Regions from separate parts of the Streptomyces sp. NPDC057280 genome, predicted to be linked through region 2. Evidence: predicted binding sites of a transcription regulator. Region 2 holds the regulator's gene; each other region holds the start of a gene.
What was found. Region 2 encodes HrcA, which represses chaperone genes, less so after heat shock. Its sites were predicted from a motif close to TTNGCACTCNGNNNNNCNGAGTGCNAA; they were not measured.
Positions count from the first base shown of each region.

Region 1: a site for HrcA is predicted at 939-965, ahead of groL (chaperonin GroEL). Genes of this name have one in related genera too.
Region 3: a site for HrcA is predicted at 1,553-1,579, ahead of groES (co-chaperone GroES). Genes of this name have one in related genera too.

Region 1 is NZ_JBHUYR010000005.1:64,734-67,000, forward strand. Features, by position in the region: gene ACFUO4_RS27815 (ubiquitin-like small modifier protein 1) at 1-172, shown strand, start outside; gene ACFUO4_RS27820 (cold-shock protein) at 616-819, shown strand; gene groL (chaperonin GroEL) at 1,129-2,267, shown strand, end outside.
Region 2 is NZ_JBHUYR010000002.1:609,258-611,524, reverse strand. Features, by position in the region: gene dnaJ (molecular chaperone DnaJ) at 1-597, opposite strand, end outside; gene hrcA (heat-inducible transcriptional repressor HrcA) at 598-1,614, opposite strand; gene ACFUO4_RS13290 (MBL fold metallo-hydrolase) at 1,768-2,267, shown strand, end outside.
Region 3 is NZ_JBHUYR010000003.1:352,128-354,394, reverse strand. Features, by position in the region: gene groL (chaperonin GroEL) at 1-969, opposite strand, end outside; gene groES (co-chaperone GroES) at 1,100-1,408, opposite strand; gene ACFUO4_RS20160 (polysaccharide deacetylase family protein) at 1,676-2,267, opposite strand, start outside.

The sequences.
Region 1 (2,267 bases), on a different contig from region 2:
GGAGAAGAACCACACGGGCATCGCCGCCCGTGTCCTCGACGACCAGGGCAAGCTGCGCCGCTTCGTCAACGTGTACGTCAACGACGACGACGTCCGCTTCGAGCAGGGCCTGGAAACCGCGACCCCGGACGGCGCGGGCGTCTCGATCATCCCGGCCGTCGCCGGCGGCTGACCGAATGACCGAACATTACCTTCGGTAACGCCCATTATTGAGAGTTCACCTAAATTGCCCTCTCCGCACGAGAAGCGGAGGGGGCAATTCTCTATGGTTGAGCGCGGTACAGTTGGGGAACCTGCTGTGCTCCGCATGCCATACGCATATGAGTACCTGCTCCACTTGCGACGAGAAGTAGCCAAAGTGCGTGGCTCTTTTGCGAGTTTTGTGCCTTTTGCGGGGCCCGACTTGCCCTGAATCCGGGTGAATTCTCACTACATTCCGGACCTCGCGCGTCCAGAATTCTCGTCCGATTGACCTGTTGCAGACGGCAGTTGGACAGATACATTCAGCCGCGGTCGACGCGTTCCGGCGCACGCCCCCAATCCGTGGGGGGTGAGGTCTGACCCGGATCCGCGAAGTGTGGATCTGTGCAAGGGCCAGTAATAGGGGAGTTAGGCATGGCTCAGGGCACCGTCAAGTGGTTCAACGCGGAGAAGGGGTACGGCTTCATCGCGGTCGACGGTGGTGCGGATGTTTTCGTCCACTACAGCGCGATCCAGATGGACGGGTACCGCACCCTGGAAGAAGGCCAGCGGGTGGAGTTCGAGATCTCGCAGGGCCAGAAGGGCCCGCAGGCCGACATGGTTCGCGTCACCGCCTGATCGCGCGACCGACCAAACCGCAAGCGACGTCTTCTGCTGAAGGGCTCGTACCTCGCGAGGGGTACGGGCCCTTCGGCCTGTCCAGGCCCGGTCCAGGCCTGCTCGATCCAGGGGAGGCGCTTGCACTCGACCATGCCGAGTGCTAATCATTGGCGTTAGCACTCTGAAGGTGAGAGTGACAAAGAAGGACCGGGTCGGTGAGGCCCGCAGGCCAGGTGGGGCAAGGAACCACGAGGTGTGCGAGCCGTCCGTCGCGGGCGCGGGCGCGGTCCGAAGGAATCACCCCCAGTCCTGGAGGGACCACTTCACATGGCCAAGATCATCGCGTTCGACGAGGAGGCGCGGCGCGGCCTCGAGCGCGGCATGAACCAGCTCGCGGACGCCGTCAAGGTGACGCTCGGCCCCAAGGGTCGCAACGTCGTCCTCGAGAAGAAGTGGGGCGCCCCCACGATCACCAACGATGGTGTGTCCATCGCCAAGGAGATCGAGCTCGAGGACCCGTACGAGAAGATCGGCGCCGAGCTGGTCAAGGAAGTCGCGAAGAAGACCGACGACGTAGCCGGTGACGGCACGACGACCGCGACCGTCCTGGCCCAGGCCCTGGTGCGCGAGGGTCTGCGCAACGTGGCCGCCGGTGCCAACCCGATGGCTCTCAAGCGCGGTATCGAGAAGGCCGTCGAGGCCGTCTCCGGTGCCCTGCTCGAGCAGGCGAAGGATGTCGAGACCAAGGAGCAGATCGCTTCCACGGCCTCCATCTCCGCCGCCGACACCCAGATCGGCGAGCTCATCGCCGAGGCGATGGACAAGGTCGGCAAGGAAGGCGTCATCACCGTCGAGGAGTCCCAGACCTTCGGTCTGGAGCTGGAGCTCACCGAGGGTATGCGCTTCGACAAGGGCTACATCTCGGCGTACTTCGCCACCGACATGGAGCGGATGGAGGCGTCGCTCGACGACCCGTACATCCTGATCGCCAACTCCAAGATCGGCTCCGTCAAGGACCTGCTCCCGCTCCTGGAGAAGGTCATGCAGTCGGGCAAGCCGCTGCTGATCATCGCCGAGGACGTCGAGGGCGAGGCCCTGTCGACCCTGGTCGTCAACAAGATCCGCGGCACCTTCAAGTCCGTCGCCGTCAAGGCCCCGGGCTTCGGCGACCGCCGCAAGGCCATGCTCGGCGACATCGCCATCCTCACGGGCGGCGAGGTCATCTCCGAGGAGGTCGGCCTCAAGCTGGAGAACGCGACCCTGGACCTCCTGGGCCGCGCCCGCAAGGTCGTCATCACCAAGGACGAGACCACCATCGTCGACGGTGCCGGCTCCGCCGACCAGGTCGCCGGTCGCGTGAACCAGATCCGCGCCGAGATCGAGAACAGCGACTCGGACTACGACCGCGAGAAGCTCCAGGAGCGCCTGGCGAAGCTCGCCGGTGGCGTCGCCGTCATCAAGGCCGG
Region 2 (2,267 bases):
GCACGGCGTCGGCACGACCGTGCCGAACCCCTGGCACTGCGGGCAGGGCCGCGAGGTCATGACCTGGCCCAGGAAGGACCGGGTGACCTGCGAGACCTCACCGCGGCCCCGGCACATGTCACACGTCTGCGCGGAGGTCCCCGGCGCCGCACCCTCACCGTTGCAGGTGGAGCAGACGATCGCGGTGTCGACCTGGATGTCCTTCGTCGTGCCGAAGGCCGCCTCGTCGAGCTCGACCTCCAGCCGGATCATCGCGTCCTGGCCCCGCCGCGTACGCGACCGCGGACCCCGCTGCGACGCCGTACCGAAGAACGCGTCCATGATGTCCGAGAAGTTCCCGAACCCGCCGGCGCCGAAGCCGCCCGCGCCGCCGCCCGCCTGGGACAGCGGGTCGCCACCGAGGTCGTAGACCTGCTTCTTCTGCGGGTCCGACAGCACCTCGTAAGCGGCGTTGATCTCCTTGAACCGCTCCTGGGTCTTCGGATCCGGGTTGACGTCCGGGTGCAGCTCGCGCGCGAGCCGGCGGAACGCCTTCTTGATCTCATCCTGCGACGCGTCGCGGCGCACGCCGAGAACGGCGTAGTAGTCCGTGGCCACTTACGACTCCGCCAGGATCTGTCCGACGTACCGTGCCACTGCGCGTACCGCTCCCATCGTTCCCGGGTAATCCATGCGGGTCGGTCCGACCACGCCGAGCTTGGCTACTGCCTCGCCGCCCGAACCGTAGCCGACCGACACCACCGAAGTTGAGTTGAGTCCCTCATAGGCGTTCTCGTGACCGATGCGTACGGTCATGCCCGAATCCCCTGCCTCGCCAAGCAACTTGAGAAGGACGACCTGCTCCTCCAGCGCCTCCAGGACGGGCCGGATGGTGAGGGGGAAGTCATGTCCGAAGCGGGTGAGATTGGCGGTTCCGCCGATCATCAACCGCTCCTCGTTCTCCTCGACGAGTGTCTCCAGCAGCGTGGAGAGCACCGTCGCGACCGTACCCCGATCCTCCACGTCGAAGCCCTCGGGCAGGTCCTCGACCAGTCGCGGCACATCGGTGAACCGGCGCCCCGCGACCTTGCTGTTGAGGCGCGCCCGCAGATCGGCCAGCGAGGCCTCCCCGAAGGGCGCCGGGCAGTCGATCATGCGCTGCTCGACCCGGCCCGTGTCGGTGATCAGGACGAGCATCACGCGCGCGGGAGCGAGCGAGAGCAGCTCCACATGGCGCACGGTGGACCGGGTCAGCGACGGGTACTGCACCACCGCCACCTGCCGGGTGAGCTGCGCGAGCAGCCGCACGGTCCGGGCCACCACGTCGTCGAGGTCGACGGCGCCGTCGAGGAAGTTCTGGATCGCGCGCCGCTCGGGCGCGGTCATCGGCTTGACGCCCGCGAGCTTGTCGACGAACAGCCGGTATCCCTTGTCCGTGGGAATGCGCCCGGCGCTGGTGTGCGGCTGGGCGATGAACCCCTCGTCCTCCAGTACGGCCATGTCGTTGCGCACGGTCGCCGGGGAGACGCCGAGGTTGTGCCGCTCGGTGAGGGCCTTGGAACCGACGGGCTCCTCGGTGCCGACGTAGTCCTGGACGATCGCGCGCAGCACCTGAAGCCTGCGTTCACTCAGCATCCGCGCACACCTCCAGAAGTCGTTCCCCAGGCCCCCGCCTGGCACTCTGTCCGTCCGAGTGCCAGCGATCCCCGCGGCCCAGTGTACGGCGGCGGGGTACCACCCGGGCAAGGTCGGCCCGGGTGTGACCGCCTGTACCGCTAGCGTCGCGGTATGACGGTGACTTGGGAAGAGCTGGGGTGGCAGAGGGTGGCGGCCGGGGTCGGCCGGTGCCGGCTGCCGGTCTGGGACTGCACGGCGGGGCTGGTCGTCGGCAAGGACACGGCCCTGTTGGTGGACGCCGGGTCGAGTCTCGCGGAGGGGGCGCGGCTACGGGCGCAGGCGGAGGCGCTCACCGGGCACCGTGTGACCCATCTCGCGCTGACGCACCCCCACTTCGACCATGTCTTCGGCGCGGCGGCGTTCGCGGGCGCGGAGGTGTTCGGGCCGGTGGGCATGGACACGCTGCTCGAGCAGCAGCAGGCCCGCGCGGAGCTGCGCACGGACGCGGTACGGGAAGGGCTGGCGGAGCACCTGGCCGACGAGGCGGTCGACGCCCTCCCCCGTCCCCGCCACCTGGTCTCCGGCGAGTGGACCCTCGACCTCGGCGGCGGCCGGCAGGTCCTGCTCGCCAACGTGGGCCCCGGACACACCGCCCACGACCTCGCCGTCCT
Region 3 (2,267 bases), on a different contig from region 2:
GACGCGGCGGGCGGAGCCCAGCACGTCCAGACCGGCCTGGTCGAGCTTGAGGCCGACCTCCTCGGAGATGACCGTGGCGCCGGTGAGGACCGCCATGTCCTGGAGCATCGCCTTGCGGCGGTCGCCGAAGCCGGGGGCCTTCACCGCGACGGCGTTGAAGGTGCCGCGGATCTTGTTGACGACCAGGGTCGACAGGGCCTCGCCCTCGACGTCCTCGGCGATGATCAGCAGCGGCTTGGAGGCGCCGGCCTGGATGACCTTCTCGAGGAGCGGCAGCAGGTCCTGGATCGAGGAGATCTTGCCCTGGTTGATCAGGATGTACGGGTCGTCGAGGACGGCCTCCATACGCTCCTGGTCGGTGACGAAGTACGGGGACAGGTAGCCCTTGTCGAAGGCCATGCCCTCGGTGAAGTCCAGCTCCAGACCGAAGGTGTTGGACTCCTCGACGGTGATGACACCGTCCTTGCCGACCTTGTCCATCGCCTCGGCGATGAGCTCGCCGACCTGCTGGTCCTGGGCGGACAGCGCGGCGACGGCGGCGATGTCCGCCTTGTCGTCGATCGGACGGGCGGTGGCCAGAAGGTCCTCCGACACGGCGGCTACGGCGGCGTCGATGCCCTTCTTCAGCAGCGCCGGGGAGGCACCCGCGGCGACGTTCTTCAGGCCCTCGCGGACCAGCGCCTGGGCGAGCACGGTGGCGGTGGTGGTGCCGTCACCCGCGATGTCGTTGGTCTTGGTCGCCACCTCCTTCACCAGCTGCGCGCCGAGGTTCTCGTACGGGTCCTCGATCTCGACCTCGCGGGCGATCGTGACACCGTCGTTGGTGATGGTGGGGGCGCCGAACTTCTTGTCGATGACGACGTTGCGGCCCTTGGGGCCGATCGTCACCTTGACCGTGTCGGCCAGCTTGTTGACGCCGCGCTCGAGGGCGCGACGGGCGTCCTCGTCGAACTTCAGGATCTTCGCCATGGGAGCGGTTCAGCCCTCTCGGAAAACGTGGGTGAAACGAACTGCGCCCCGGACGCCCGGCTTCATAAGGACGCGGGAACCCGGGGCGCAGCTCACAAGCAAAAGGTGCTTCGGTAAGGAAGCGGGTGAATTACTTCTCGATGATCGCGAGCACGTCGCGGGCCGAGAGGACGAGGTACTCCTCGCCGTTGTACTTCACCTCGGTGCCGCCGTACTTGCTGTACAGCACGATGTCGCCGACGGAAACGTCGAGCGGAAGACGGTTACCGTCCTCGAAGCGGCCCGGGCCCACGGCGAGGACGACGCCCTCCTGGGGCTTCTCCTTCGCGGTGTCCGGGATGACCAGGCCAGAGGCCGTGGTCTGCTCGGCGTCGAGCGGCTGGACCACGATGCGGTCCTCGAGCGGCTTGATGGCAACCTTGGAGCTGGCGGTCGTCACGATCCGACCTCCCCCTTCGGAGATCTCACGGGGTTAACTGTCTGAGGTGGCGACCAGGTCGATCCGTCGTCGCGGGTGCCGGACCTGCCCGTCGCTATTGGCACTCTCCAGGGGGGAGTGCCAGACCTGAGACTATGACCGTGATTAGCACTCGGTCAAGCGGACTGCTAATCGCGTCCCTGCATCGGACCGCTCGGCACGGCTCAGAGGCAGTCCCTCGGGTCGCCCGCACCGCTCAGAGGTAGTCCCTCGGGTCGCCCGCACCGCTCAGAGGTAGTCCTCCAGCCTCCCCACCCTCAACCCCGCCCCCTCGATCTCCCGCAGCAGCCGCGTCGTCCGCTCCACCAGCGTCAGACCCGTCGTCTCCGTCGACGGCAGGGAGACGATGTCGCCGGGGAGCAGGCGGTGCGGGCCGGTGCCGTACGTCAGGTGGTCGTCCGCCATCGCCGCCCGCCACAGGACGACCGCGCCGACGCCGCAGTCCGTGGCGGCGCGCAGGGTCGTGGTGTCGTACGTCCCGTACGGCGGGCGGAAGAGGCGGGGGCGCGGGCCGAAGCGGGAGGCGAGTTTGTCCTGCTGGCCGCAGATCTCGTGGCGCTGGCCGGCGTACGGCAGGCCGCGCAGGGCCGCGTGGTCGAGGGTGTGGTTCTGGAGCGAGGCGCCGACCGACTGGAGGCGGGCGAAGTGGCCGTACCCCGGTCCGACGACGCTGTCCGTGAGGAACATGCTGACCGGCAGCCGCCGTCGACGGACGAGCTCCACGAAGCGGGGGTCCTGTTCGACGCCGTCGTCGTACGTCAGGAAGACCACCTTGTCGGAGGTGCGGACCCGTTTCACCACCGGCACCGCGGGCCCGGAC